DNA from 4 places in the Neobacillus sp. DFD-2R genome. Region 4 is predicted to be linked to each of the others. Evidence: riboswitches for the same ligand, from Rfam matches in the RefSeq annotation. Region 4 holds a riboswitch; each other region holds the start of a gene.
What was found. A riboswitch is a leader RNA that binds a small molecule or an ion and turns the genes downstream of it on or off. The one in region 4 is predicted to bind cobalamin.
Positions count from the first base shown of each region.

Region 1: linked by a shared signal. The riboswitch ahead of AC3ANV_RS18315 (DUF4430 domain-containing protein) and the one ahead of AC3ANV_RS17080 ((2Fe-2S) ferredoxin domain-containing protein) in region 4 are both predicted to bind cobalamin.
Region 2: linked by a shared signal. The riboswitch ahead of AC3ANV_RS25435 (ribonucleoside-diphosphate reductase subunit alpha) and the one ahead of AC3ANV_RS17080 ((2Fe-2S) ferredoxin domain-containing protein) in region 4 are both predicted to bind cobalamin.
Region 3: linked by a shared signal. The riboswitch ahead of AC3ANV_RS18360 (ABC transporter substrate-binding protein) and the one ahead of AC3ANV_RS17080 ((2Fe-2S) ferredoxin domain-containing protein) in region 4 are both predicted to bind cobalamin.

Region 1 covers NZ_CM173228.1:3,661,461-3,665,021, reverse strand. The annotation lists gene AC3ANV_RS18325 (histidine phosphatase family protein) at 1-600, shown strand, start outside; gene cobS (adenosylcobinamide-GDP ribazoletransferase) at 1-31, shown strand, start outside; gene AC3ANV_RS18320 (bifunctional adenosylcobinamide kinase/adenosylcobinamide-phosphate guanylyltransferase) at 552-1,004, shown strand; cobalamin riboswitch at 1,054-1,245, shown strand; gene AC3ANV_RS18315 (DUF4430 domain-containing protein) at 1,342-3,159, shown strand; gene AC3ANV_RS18310 (DUF4430 domain-containing protein) at 3,231-3,561, shown strand, end outside.
Region 2 covers NZ_CM173228.1:5,068,777-5,072,337, forward strand. The annotation lists gene AC3ANV_RS25435 (ribonucleoside-diphosphate reductase subunit alpha) at 1-2,212, opposite strand, end outside; cobalamin riboswitch at 2,355-2,554, opposite strand; gene AC3ANV_RS25440 (M20/M25/M40 family metallo-hydrolase) at 2,673-3,561, opposite strand, start outside.
Region 3 covers NZ_CM173228.1:3,669,872-3,673,432, reverse strand. The annotation lists gene AC3ANV_RS18370 (bifunctional 3,4-dihydroxy-2-butanone-4-phosphate synthase/GTP cyclohydrolase II) at 1-650, shown strand, start outside; gene ribH (6,7-dimethyl-8-ribityllumazine synthase) at 717-1,187, shown strand; cobalamin riboswitch at 1,239-1,428, shown strand; gene AC3ANV_RS18360 (ABC transporter substrate-binding protein) at 1,605-2,567, shown strand; gene AC3ANV_RS18355 (FecCD family ABC transporter permease) at 2,533-3,561, shown strand, end outside.
Region 4 covers NZ_CM173228.1:3,398,306-3,401,866, forward strand. The annotation lists gene cobJ (precorrin-3B C(17)-methyltransferase) at 1-1,135, opposite strand, end outside; gene AC3ANV_RS17080 ((2Fe-2S) ferredoxin domain-containing protein) at 1,216-1,599, opposite strand; cobalamin riboswitch at 1,727-1,910, opposite strand; cobalamin riboswitch at 2,135-2,332, opposite strand; gene AC3ANV_RS17085 (hypothetical protein) at 2,528-2,728, shown strand; gene AC3ANV_RS17090 (flavin monoamine oxidase family protein) at 3,450-3,561, shown strand, end outside.

The DNA.
Region 1 (3,561 bases), 260 kb from region 4:
GTGGTTATTGCATTATTTCGCCATGGCTTAACAGTAGAAAATAAACGAAAAGCATATTTAGGGTGGAATGATTCTCCCCTATGTCCTGAAACAAAAGAGCTTTTCATAACTAGGAGGTACGAATGCTATTTTTCAAGTGATTTACAAAGATGTATTTCTACAGTCCAACTCCTATTCCCAAATACTAACCCATTCCTTTTAGAAGAATTAAGAGAATTGCATTTCGGTAAATGGGAAGGAAAAACATATGACGAGCTAAAAAATGATCTTCTATATCAACGCTGGTTATCAGATCCTTTTCATATTTGCCCTCCAAAGGGAGAAGCTTTTCACCAATTCACAAAAAGAGTACAAGCCGGATGGCAAAGAGTAATTCAGGAAATTCTTTCTCATAGTCTTCAGCGTTGTGCGGTAATGACACATGGCGGGGTAATCAGATATTTATTATCGGAATTTGCACCGGAACAGAAAGATTTTTGGAGCTGGCCGACCCCTCAGGATCAAGGGATTGAACTTATATTTGATAAAGAAGCGTTAAGGAGGGGTAAACGGTGCACTTTATTATTGGAGGTGCCTTTAACGGGAAAAGAGCATGGGTAAAGAACACATACACGGGGACAAAGGATTACTGTTGGCTATCAGCTTATGATAACTGTCCCCTCCCAACTAATTTTAAAAAAATGGACCAAAAATTGATCATCCTTGAAGGAGTAGAATTATGGTTGAAAGGTTTAACGGAGGAATTTAATTCGGACAAATGCCGCGGTATCTGGAATAACTGCCTGGATAATTGGCTTAGTTGGGAAAAAGAAAAAGTAATGAGAAATGTAGTGGTAATTGGAACGGATATTACAAAAGGGATTGTTCCAATGGATAAAGCTAATAGATTGTGGCGGGATGTTACCGGATGGGCCTATCAGGATAGTGCTGCAAAAGCAGAAAAAGTAGACCTAATATGGTATGGAATCAATCAAACGATTAAGGACATTCTACCTACTGATTGAAAAAGTATATACAAAATTTCCTGTTTATATAATAATAGTAATATCATAAAAAAATAGATTGCAAATAGGTGCTGGAGTCTTTATAGAAGACTCTTAGCTTAATAGGGAAGTTTGGTACAAGCCAACGCGGTCCCGCCACTGTAAATGGGAGCAACCTATAAAATGTCACTGTCTAATCGATGGGAAGACATAGGGAGCCATGATCATGAGCCAGGAAACCTGCCTGTTCTTTGCACACCAAACCTACGCGGATAGGAGAGTGTTAAGCAACCGGAGCGTTTTCGTACGTTCGAATCTTAACCTACATAACACCTCCTCCTTATAGGAGGATTTTTTTATGCAAATTTTTCAGAGAAAAAAGGGGAGAACAAACATGATAGTCAAAAGCAAAAAATTGTGGATGGCACTGATTCTCGTTTTTACTTTAATGGCGAGCGGTTTCCAACCATCTGCATTTGCTGCCGTACAAAGTAAGCAAGGAACGATTTCTGTTATCAGGGATGAAAATAATCCATTGATGTCGGAAAAGTCTGTACAATATGGAGATAAAGATACAGCATTTGATGTCTTAGTTAATGCTGCAGGTGATAAGAATGTAGAGTATACCACCGGTACTTACGGTAAAATGATAACTTCGATAGAAGGCGTTAAGGCAGAAGGTACTCATTACTGGGCATTCTACATTAACGGGGTCGCTGCACAGGTAGGTGCCGATTCATATATTGTACAGGACGGAGACAAATTAAGCTTCCGCTATATCGATTGGACCAAACCGCCACAAAATACCGTTTCGCTCAAGGTAGTGGATGGCGCAAAAAAGACAACGAACGATTTATCAGGAGTTGAAATCATTGGGCAGCCAACAGCGCTTCAGTTTTTACAAGTAGGCCTTGGTCCGGACAAGGTTGGCTTGACTGACACCCAATACGGCAAAATGATTACCTCGATTAATGGCATTACAGCGGAAGGAACAAATTATTGGGCCTTTTATGTAAATGGGAAAATGGCTTCAGTAGGAGCTGGCAGCTATCAGCTCCAGCCTGGAGACCAAATTAGTTTTCAACTTGAATCCTGGCAAACTTCACCCGGTACCACTGACAATGGAACTATATCACCATCAAATTCAACTGTTTCAAAAGCTGCCCTCCAAAAGGCGGTAGATTCTGCCAGTCAATATGTCCTTAAGAACCAGGTAAGCGAATGGGAGGCTGTTGCTTTAAAACAAGCCGGTAAATCAATCCCTTCAAGCTATCTTGAAAATGTGAAAAATCTGGTGAAAGAAAAACAAGGTAAATTTTCAAGAATTACCGATACGGAAAGATATGTTCTGGGTATTTTAGCTGCCGGAGGAGATCCAACAAATATTAGCGGCTATAATCTTGTTGAATCCATCTATAATGGTAATGTGACCAAGCAAGGATTAAATGGTGTAGCTTATGCTCTGATTGCTTTAGATAGTGCAAATTTTAACATCCCTGATTCCGCCGCTTGGACAAAGGAAAAGCTTGTTTCTGAATTGGCAGGGAAACAAAATCCTGATGGCGGCTGGGCTTGGGATGAAAGCTCAAAAAGTGACATTGATACGACCGCAATGATCTTAACAGCACTTGCCCCATATAAAAACCAAACAGGAGTAAAGGAAAAGGTCGATACAGCTGTTCAATATGTATCCACACAATACCAAAACGCTAAAATCGATAACAGTTCCACTGCGGCGCAAGCGGTCATTGCCTTATCTTCTTTAGGCATTGATGCCAATGGTTCTCCTTTTGCCAAGGATAATAGCAGCTTAGTACAATATTTGCTATCCTTCCAAAATGCTGACGGAGGCTTTGACTGGCAGGGAGGAGATGTAAGTGATGTCTTTTCAACTGCTCAGGGTATTCAAGGTTTAGCGGCCTACCAGCTGTTTTCAAATGGAAAAGGCTCACTCTATCACTTGCCTTTAGCTGCCCAGGCACCTGAAAAAGAAACACCAACAACAATTGAAAAGCCTGTAACCCAATCTCCTGTAACGGAGAGTAATCCTGAAAGTGCCAAGGGTCATCCGCTGCCGAATACGGCAAGCAATTCGTATAACCTGTTTATTTTAGGACTTTTCCTCATGATGATTGGTTATTTATTTTATCTGAGAGAAAAGAAAAGGAACGCCTAAATCAAATCCATTCCCTCTTGTTCATGTGGCAAGAGGGAATTGGTTTTAAGACAACATGGGAGGGAAAAGCCATGCAACGATTTTTAAAAGTAACTGCCCTTTTATTTTCATTGATGCTGATTTTTAGTTTGATGGGCTGTGGTACATCTACAAATACTTCAATGGGAATGCAAGAGAAAAAATCAGAATCGACTCATGCAGCTGCAGGTCAGGAATCGGGCCCTAAAACAGATCAGAAAATGAAGCAGGATCAGCCAAAAGAAACAACAACTTCTTCAACAGAAGTGAAGGATAAGGTTATATCACAGGCACAAACAACAAACACGCAAGATATGAAAAAGGCTGTGGTGAATTCTACTAACAATCAAACAAATTCAAAGGTTTCTTCAGGCAATAAACCGG
Region 2 (3,561 bases), 1.7 Mb from region 4:
CCTGTCTCCATGCTTCAAGATGAAGATTTAGCAATTCCTTTGCTTTAATCGTATGGCGGACATACAGGTTAAAACTGATCGACTGGTCAATATGGCGCTGCCGTGCCGCGTTTTGCCGAATGCTCCATTGCTGGTCCAGTTCATGGCGCGACCGTCGGTAATATGGGTACGTCACATGATCCAAATCAGGAGCAGTTACCTTAAACTTAAAGTTTTTCTTTTCCTCTGCATATTCCACCGAATAAATTGGATCAATTCCATCTGTTGAACCGCCAATCTTAGCCGTCGATGAGTTTGGGGCTATCGCCATTAGCCAACCGTTACGCATTCCGTGGTTCCCTACCTCTTCTTTCAAACTGATCCAACGGTTAGAAAGGTATTTTTTCCGCTCAAAATACACACCTGTTTCCCATTCCGACCCTTTGAAATGGAGATAAGAACCTTTTTCCTTAGCCAGTTCCATTGAAGCTCTGATGGTGTGATACGCAATTTCTTCATAAAGCTCATCTGCAAAGCTTACCGCTTCCTCAGACTCCCAGTGAATTTTTTGAAGCGCAAGAAGATGGTGCCAGCCATACGTTCCAAGTCCGATGGCCCGAAATTTTTTATTTGTTATTTGGGCCTGTCCCACAGAAATCGTATTTAAATCAATCACATTATCGAGCATTCTTACCTGAATCCGAATCACGCGTTCTAACACATTAGCAGGCACTGCTTTTGCCAGATTAATTGAAGAAAGATTACAAACGACGAAATTACCCGGTTTACGAACGATGACGATGTTTCCGTCGGCATCTTCATACTCCTTGATGATCGTCGTCGCCGACATATTTTGGGCAATTTCTGTACATAAATTACTGCAATAAACGGCCGTTCGACCTTCCGCTAACAAATGCTTATTCGGATTTTGCCGGTTTACTTCGTCCCGATAGAACATATAAGGCGTCCCTGTTTCTAACTGTGCCACCATGATTCGTGCCATAATATCCATCGCCCTGTAGGTCTTTCGCGGCAGAAGCGGGTTACGGACTGCTTCTTCGTATTTTTCTGTAAAATATAACTGTCCTTTTTCATCGTAAAAATCCTCTAAGCCAAGCGGATTGCCTTGGTCATCTTTCCAGCCCATGATCTGTTTTACCTGATGGGGGCAAAACGTGTGCCACTCGCCAATACTTCTTCCGTCAGCATCGACTTCCTGAAGCTTTTTCATAAAAAGATCGGGAATTGCGACACCTGTGAAAATATCGTGTGCTTTGCGGCGCTCGTCCCCATTATTGGTTTTTAAATCGAGGAAGCCGTTCATGATATCCTTGTGAAAAATATCGAGGTATACTGCGACGGCTCCTTGCCGCTGTCCAAGCTGGTCGACACTGACGGCTGTATCATTAATTAACCGTATCCAAGGGACAACTCCCGAAGAATTTCCTTTAAATTTTTTAATATCAGACCCAAGGGCGCGGACTTTTCCAAAATAAATGCCAATCCCCCCGCCATCCTTACTTAATCTGGCAATATCCCAATTATTTAAATATATGCCATCAAGTGAATCATCAACGGTATCAATAAAGCAGGACGATAACTGGCCAAAGCTTTTTCCTGCATTTGATAATGTTGGAGTGGCGACCGTCATATAAAGATTACTTAATGCCCAATAAGCTTCTTTTACAAGCTTGACGCGTTTTGACGGCTGTTCATTTTGCATCATTGTCATCGCTATGATCATAAATCGTTCTTGAGGAAGCTCATATAAATTCCCGTCATGGTCCTTTGCTAGATACCTATCGGCGAGTAAGAATAACCCGATGTAATTAAATAAGTAATCCCGCTCTTGGTTGATTTCTTTCCCAAGCAGGGTAATTTCTTCAGTGGTGTAGGAATCTTGTAGATTGGTTGAGTAGATCCCTTTTGCTGTTAAGGATTGAATCAGTTCATTGAAATCACCATAGTTTAAGGACCGGGAATAGCCTCTGTTTCCGGCAGCCTCGGTATATAACTCATTGAGATACAAACGGGCAGCGACAAACGTCCAGTCAGGCTGATCCATGGCAATTTGGTTTAATGCATACAATAATGCCTGTTGGTTAGGATCACTATCTGAATTCAGGGCTCTTATTTTTCGTATCAGCTCATCCGCATCGAGTTTAAATTGTTCCGTAGATTGATAGATAGCTTCTAAGACATCATATAGTTCTGATTGAATTTGGGTTTTCATGCAAAAATTCCTCCCTTTTTTAACAAAAAAAAAAAATCCGCCCAATAGAACTTGAGCGGATAAAACGATAACAGTATAAGGTATGGGAAAACCCATCAATTCCTTAATTGCCATCGTTCATCTTCCCAATCCCCGAAGAAGTGAAACATCTCAAGTTATGACAGGTCTCCTGACTTATGCATCATCCTACTCTGAGCCCTTCCCGTATAAGTACCTATTCTCATAAGCTTCCTTATATAGTGGTCTTGCTCATTTCGTCTGCATTTACAGTTGCGGGGGCAGTTCCGGGTTCTCACCGGATTCCCTTTTAAGCCTAATGGCATCCTAACTCAAGGCAAACACAATATATAGTTGTATTCTATTTGATTAAAAACAATATCTAGTACTATTAAATAGTAAAGTAACCATTATATTTTTTCAAGTATTTTTACCCCTAAAAAAACTGACTCGTTATACCGAATCAGTTTTTGACCGTCTTACCTATTATCATCTTAATCATTCCCTCAACCAAAGACGGGACTTCCTCAAAGGCACTTTTAATATGAAGGCGTTCGGTTCGCTTGTGGGCATCCTTGCCAAATGGCCCGACATTTAAAACAGGTGCCTTCAATTTTTTCATCGCATCGAACGGAATACTATAGCTTTCACCCCAAACAGGAGTATTCGCTTTGAATACCGTCCAGCCTTCTCCATCCTCTTGGTAATTCACATAGCTTAAGTCACAGATTCCATTGAAATAATGAATTTGTTGTATCGGCAAGCCAAATTCATGAAGGCCCTGCTGTTTTAAATAATCCACACATTGTGAAACAAGTTTATCATCAGATGAATTGACCGGCGGATAATATGGCGGTGCAAAAAGCAAGACGATTGATGGGGCAAGCTCTTGGCATTGAATCATGAGAGCATCGGCAAGCCGTAACGATTTTTCACGGTCATCCCATTCGTTGTTTGCCTGAATTGCTCTTTTGGTCCCTTCGATAAATTCTTTGCCCAACTTTTTTCTTGCGTACGCTAATAACTCATCATATTGCACTACTTTTACTTCGCCAACCGGTTTCACGGACTGCTCGTCACAGACCTTCTTATATTCCAGATTGCATTTCCGAACGGCATCTGCAGCGTTTTTTTCAAAAATCTCCATAATTTCCGCTGCGCTCCTCTTCATTAAAAACACATTATAAAGAGCAGCAGAACGGTATGGTGTTTGTGCAGAGTATCCTACTTTTAAATCTTTTTGCTGAAGGGTTACCGGGAGCGGGGTTGTCTCCCCTAACACCGTTTCTTGGAAACTTGAATTCCACTCCATTCTCCGGGTCAAAAAAGAAGCGATATAAGGTGCTGAGATT
Region 3 (3,561 bases), 270 kb from region 4:
ATTTAAATGTAAAAATGATCACAATTAAAGACCTAATTGAATATCGCAACAGAAAAGACAAACTAGTCAAACGTGAAGTGGAAATTAACTTGCCAACAGAATTCGGAACCTTCAAAGCGGTAGGATATTCGAATCTTGTCGATCTTAAAGAGCATGTGGCATTAGTAAAAGGTGAAATTGATCCTGAAAAACCTGTTCTTGTCCGGGTTCATTCTGAATGTTTAACAGGGGATGTCTTCGGTTCATACCGTTGTGATTGCGGACCGCAATTGCATGCAGCTTTGGCTCAGATCAATCAAGAGGGCAATGGCGTCCTATTATACATGCGCCAGGAAGGCCGCGGAATAGGACTCTTAAACAAATTGAAAGCCTATAAGCTCCAAGAAGAAGGATATGATACAGTTGAGGCAAATGAAAAGCTTGGTTTTGGAGCAGATTTAAGAGAATATGGAATTGGGGCACAAATATTAAAAGATTTGGGCATTAAACAAATGAAGTTATTAACGAATAACCCTCGAAAAATTAAAGGACTTAAAGGTTATGATCTGGAAGTCGTCGAAAGGGTACCGCTTCAAATGGAAATGCGAACCGAAAACGAAAATTACTTGCGAACAAAGCATGACAAGCTGGGGCATCTTTTACATTATTAATATTTTTATTCAACGAACAATGATATAAATTATACATTATACATTATACATTATGGAGGATTTATCATGGGACATATTTTTGAAGGTAATTTAGTTGGTTCAGGGCTAAAAATTGGAATTGTTGTCGGACGATTTAATGAGTTTATAACAAGTAAATTATTAGGCGGAGCACAGGATGCTCTTAAAAGACATGGAGTTAGTGAGGGTGATGTTGATATAGCCTGGGTTCCCGGTGCGTTTGAAATCTCTTTAGTTGCCCAAAAAATGGCTAACAGTAAAAAATATGATGCAGTTATTACACTGGGTACCGTTATCCGCGGTTCTACGCCACATTTTGATTATGTGTGTAATGAAGCAGCAAAGGGAGTTTCTGCAACTGCTTTGAATAGTGGAATTCCTGTTATTTTCGGAGTGTTAACAACTGATTCTATTGAACAGGCGATCGAACGGGCCGGAACAAAAGCGGGAAATAAAGGCTGGGATGCAGCAACTGCGGCAATAGAAATGGCTAATTTATGCAGAACATTAGAGTTATAATAAAAACATATACAAACTCTTTTGTAATCCTATATAATGAATCTAACATAAATAAATATTGAAGAATTAGGTGCTAAAATCTTTCTAAGATTTTAAGCTTAAAAGGGAAGTTGGTGAAAAGCCAACGCGGTCCCGCCACTGTAAATGGGAGCAACCTATAAAATGTCACTGTCAATTTGATGGGAAGACATAGGAAGTGATGATCATGAGCCAGGAAACCTGCCTATTTCACGCGCGCCAAAAAAACCTACGAGGATAGGGAGGTGTGGAGGGCTAGACTCTTTTTACTTTATTTAGTAACAGTTTCTAATTCATACCAACATCTCCATGATACCGTGGAGATGTTTTTTGTCGTTGCGAGGATTATTTATTTTGTTATTACTCATCACTAACAGTCAGAAAACAGGGGGAAGAAAGATGAAGAAATTGTATCCGCTATTGTTAGTACTATTGTTAACAATAAGCGCTTTAGCAGGTTGTGCAGAAAAGAAAGATCAAGGTAACGGGAATAATGCGAATGTTGAAAAGAAAACAGAACAAACGGCGTTTCCAATTACCATTAAAGATGCATTAGGGAATAAGGTTGTTATCGGGAAAAAACCCGAAAAGATAGTGTCACTGCTTCCAAGTAATACCGAAATTGCTTTTGCTTTAGGTCTTGGAAAAGAAATAGTCGGGGTATCAGATTTTGATAATTATCCGAAAGAAGCTGCAAACAAAGAAAAAATTGGCGGGCAGGACATGAATGTTGAAAAGATCATCTCTTTAAAACCAAATTTAGTGCTGGCACATGCTTCATCAGCCCATAATTCGACGGAAGGGATCAAGCAGTTAAAAGATGCCGGAGTAACCGTTCTTATTGTTAATGATGCTAAAAATTTTGACCAGGTGTATGATTCGATTGAAATGGTTGGAAAAGCTACCGGTGAAACAAAGAAAGCGGAAGAAATCGTCAAAGGTATGAAGGACAAATTAGCAGATATAAAAGCAAAGGCAGCAAAAATAAAAAACAGGAAAAAGGTGTTTGTTGAAGTATCGCCGGCACCGGAAATTTATACACCTGGAAAAAATACCTTTATGGATGAAATGATTTCTTCTATTAACGCTGTAAATATTGCAAACGATCAAGAGGGTTGGGTTAAGATTGATCAAGAAGCAATGATAAAACGAAATCCGGATGTTATCGTTACTACATATGGTTACTATGTGAAAAACCCGGCTGAGCAAGTGTTAAGCAGAAAAGGCTGGGAAAATGTTATCGCTGTAAAAAATAAGCAAGTTATCGATATAAATTCAGATCGTGTAACTCGCTCAGGTCCTAGGATTGTTGAAGGAGTAGAAGATCTTGCGAAGGCTGTTTATCCGGAAGTTTTTAAATAATAAGTATTTTGCCTATATTCTAGCAGGAATATTTCTTGTCCTTTCTCTTTTATTAGGTATTTCCATTGGTACAGTTTCTGTTCCAATGCTTACAATCATTCAATTAATAGGTGCTAAACTAGCTGGTATAACAAGCGGGTCTACCGATCCCATGTATTCGAGTATTGTGATGGACATCCGCTTACCTCGAGTAATTTTATCAGGTCTTGTAGGGGCGGCTCTTGCTATTGCAGGGGCGGCCTTTCAAGGTCTATTACGAAATCCGTTAGCAGATCCATACACTTTAGGGGTATCATCAGGAGCATCAATCGGTGCGGTGATTACACTATTTTTTCACTTATCTCTCCCTATTATTGGGTCCTTCACATTACCATCACTGAGTATCCTATTTTCATTTATTACCATCTTTTTAGTGCTTTCCTTTGCTCGAAAAATGGAGCGGTCGATGAGAGTGGAAACGATTATTTTAACAGGAATTATTTTTAGTTCCTTTTTGGGAGCACTCATTTCTCTTATGATTGCCTTGACAGGCGATGAATTAAGACAGCTTATTGGCTGGCTCTTAGGTAGTGTCTCATTGAGAGGCTGGGAATACATAAAAATTATCTTGCCATTTTTTATTATTGGAGCTGCTATTCTTATTTTTAATGCGAAAGAATTAAACGCCATGTCATTTGGGGAAGAGAGAGCACACCATTTAGGGGTGAACGTTCAAAGAAGAAAATTAATCATCTTAACTGCCGGTTCTATTTTAACAGGTGCTGCAGTTGCCGTTTCCGGCACGATAGGTTTTGTCGGACTGGTGATTCCGCATTTATCGAGATTATTATGGGGACCTGATCATAAACATCTTCTCCCTTTATCGATGTTAACCGGAAGCGGATTTTTAATTCTAGCTGATCTTGTTTCTAGAACAATTATTTCACCGACCGAATTACCGATCGGTGTCATTACCGCTTTAATTGGTGCACCTGTGTTTGCAATAATCCTGCTG
Region 4 (3,561 bases):
AAATCTGCAGTTTAATATAATGATCCTGTGTGTATTCAATAGCTCCTTCTTCTCCTACTATTTCCGAAAGAGTAACCATTTGTTTTGGTGTAAATTTTTTATTCGCGACACCGGGACTTACCGCAAGTTCAAAAATAGATTCAATAGGCTGGTTAACAATCAAATTTTGAGAGAATCCTTCACTTTCACCAAGAATTAGTTGTAATGCTTCCTCTGCCAGTTCTCTCGGAGATTCCTTTTCTGCTGCTCCTGATGCGTTCACTGGTGCCGCAACTGCATTATTCTTCATTGGCTTTAATTCGTATGTTTGCTCCAACGCCCATGGTTCAGCTTCCTTTTGTAAACGCTGATGCGGTTTTAATGGCTGTAAATCCTGATTTAATGTATACTTCCGTTGATAGCCGCGCGGTGTAATCATCAAGTCATCATAGAAAAATGTCGAAGAGTTTCCAATTAAAACGGTCGTTAACATCCCAATTTCATGATCAAGCATGTCTTGTAAATTGGTTATGACTACATTTTGGCTATCACGGTACGCACTTTTCACTAATCCTACAGGAGTTTCGGGCGACCGATATTTTAACAGTATTTTTTGCGCTTCCAGAATTTGTCTTGTTCTTCTCCCGCTTTTTGGATTGTATAGAGCAATAACAAAATCAGCCTGAGCTGCTGCTTCAATTCTTTTCTCGATTAATTTCCACGGTGTTAAATGGTCACTTAAACTAATCGTACATGCATCATGCATGACCGGCGCTCCCAATAATGCTGCACAGGAGTTGATCGCGGAAATTCCCGGTATAACCTCGACTTCCACCCCTGAATCTTTTTTCCACCCTTTTTCAATTAAAACCTCGTAAACGAGGCCTGCCATTCCGTACACACCGGCATCACCGCTTGAAATCACTGCTACCTTCTTACCCAGTTCGGCCTGCTTCACAGCCTCTTGGGCCCGGCTCACTTCTTCTGTCATTCCCGTGCTGATAATTTGCTTCCCAGTGATTAATCCCTCAACCAAATCAACATATGTTTTATACCCAATGATCAGGTCGCTTTCCTGTATTGCTTCTCTAGCTCTTTCGGTAATATGTTTGTATCCTCCCGGACCAAAACCGATAACCAACAGTTTACCTTTTATCATTTTGCTGCTCCTTTCCAAAACCCAATTACAAAGAAACCTATTAATCTAGCTAACCATACATACGAAAAAGCCCGATGTTAAACACTCCTTGTTACAGTCTTTGAAACCCCTTCAATACATTCAGTTTTCTCCGGCGGGATAAAGCCTTCATGATCATATTTGTAAATGACATGATCTTGTAGAAAAGACCCGCCTTTTAGATGTTGTCGAACAATATTACATCCCACATCAGGGGTAACGTTCTTGTACCAGGTTCCATCCGGATAAACAATGGCGACAGGAGCATCCTTACATCTTCCATTACATCGGGTTCTTGTTGTATGTATGACTGAATCTAAATCCAGATTAGCGATCTCATTTCGAATTGCCTGCGTCGCCTCTTCCCCTCCTTTTCTCATACAGCTGCTTCCGTTACAAATTAACACATGGTGTTTCGTCCCTTTTAAATTCCAAGTAGTCATAAAAACACTCTCCCATTCTGTTTATGCAAAAAAAACACCCCTACAAAATAGGGGTGCAGTGTAAATACACACAATAATGCTATGATTGCATGCTTTAGCACTTCTACCTATAGTCCCGTAGGTTAAATGAAGTATTTAGGTCAAGGCAGGTCTCCTGACTAAGGTTCATCGTTTCATTGCGTCTTCCCGAAAAAATTCAGTGACATTTGCAATGAAACTCCCCAATACAGTGGCGGGTACCGTGACGGATTCTAACCGTCTTCCCTTTTAAGCGCAATTTTTTAATGCGCACCTTTTCCTAAACGATATTAAATTATAATGACAAGCTTTATTTCCTTAACCATGTTATATTCTAAAAAAATCATTTAGAATCTTAAAAATCTTTTTAATGCATATCCATTGAATGACACATTTTAATCTAAAATAAAAATCCGTTCAACGAGAGTTGAACGGATAAAACGTTAGCGTAATGAAAAGTAAAAGAAGCCCTACTTTTTGCCGCAAACGTTCCATCTTCTCAACCCCCGAAGAAATCGAAACTTTAAAAATTAAGACAGGTCTCCTGACTTGTGCATCTTCCTACTTTAGACCCTTCCCGTATTCGTACATCGTTTAAAGATATACAGATACAGTGGTTTGCCTATTTCGTCCACACTTACAGTTGCGGGGGCAGTTCCGGTCTTTCACCGGATTCCCTATTAAGCCCATGGGCATCTTAACAATTTTGTTAACAAAAACCGATTAAATTTTTAATACACCTTTTAATTTAAATACTAATCTAACAATAATAATTTATCAAGAATTTTTTGAGGCCCTTTTATGACAGCTAGCTTCAAATGCCTATAAATTTATGATTTTAAAAAATCTAAATATTCAGTTATAATTATTTATAAGTTCGTATGTATAAAAAAACGAGGTGGTAAGGAATATGAACAAGAAAAATAACATAGTTAAATTAAAAACCTATAAAAAATTTAAAAAAAGAAAAAACAAACGTGGGTTTGGCTTACTATCCGTCTATTTATCTATTGCTTCGGTCTTGTATGCTTATTTATATTTTAATGTTACATCACATACCACCTTAGATATTAAAACATTTTCTGAAACTCACGCTTTTCTGTATAAGTAATGATGGTGAATAAAAAAAGAAAAGGAGAGATTCGACTCTTCTTTTCTTTTGGCTCTGTTAAACTTGCCTGTTGATTTCCGCTCCAGGCACTCGCTTTCCGCGGGCGGTCGGGAGCCTCCTCGGTGCTTTGCGCCTGCGGGGTCTCCCTTGACCTGCTTTTCCCGCAGGAGTCTCGCGCCTTCCGCTCCAATCAACATAGTGAGCTAAATCAACAATGAGCTTTAACATAGACTTTCTTTTAAAAATGAGACCATCATTCAGTCTATTTTTTCTTATTCTTTTGGTTAGCAGTTTTCGAATTATTGTTTTTGTTATTCTTCGAGGCTGCAGTGTTTTGCTTTTTGTTGTTGTTTGATTTTTTTGCCATATTCATCACCCTCTTGTTAATAGAATGTATTGCACTTGTATCTTAATATAGCTTATTCACAATAGGTTAAAATTCACAAAATAAGACGTCAAAAAGGCGGTACTAAACCGCCTTTTTTTGTATGGTGAGAAGGTCTTGTAAAAAAGGTTAAATTGAGAAATACCCGCTACTTGGGATAATATCTTTATTTATGTAATAACCCGTTAAATAATCTTATATCTTAAAATAATTGAACAGAAAATCAAGAAACTCCAATTACTGGAAGCTTCAAATAGTATAAACCGATAATTATCTTAATCCATTATACAGGGGTAACACCACAAAGTGATTGTGGTAACCGGAGAGGAGAAAATCATGTCCATTTATAGATTTCCACAGTTATCAACAGAACAAATGCTGTCGACGATTCGAAATGGACTTGGATTATCGCAGATTCCAAAAAAAATTATCATTGTCGGAGCAGGTA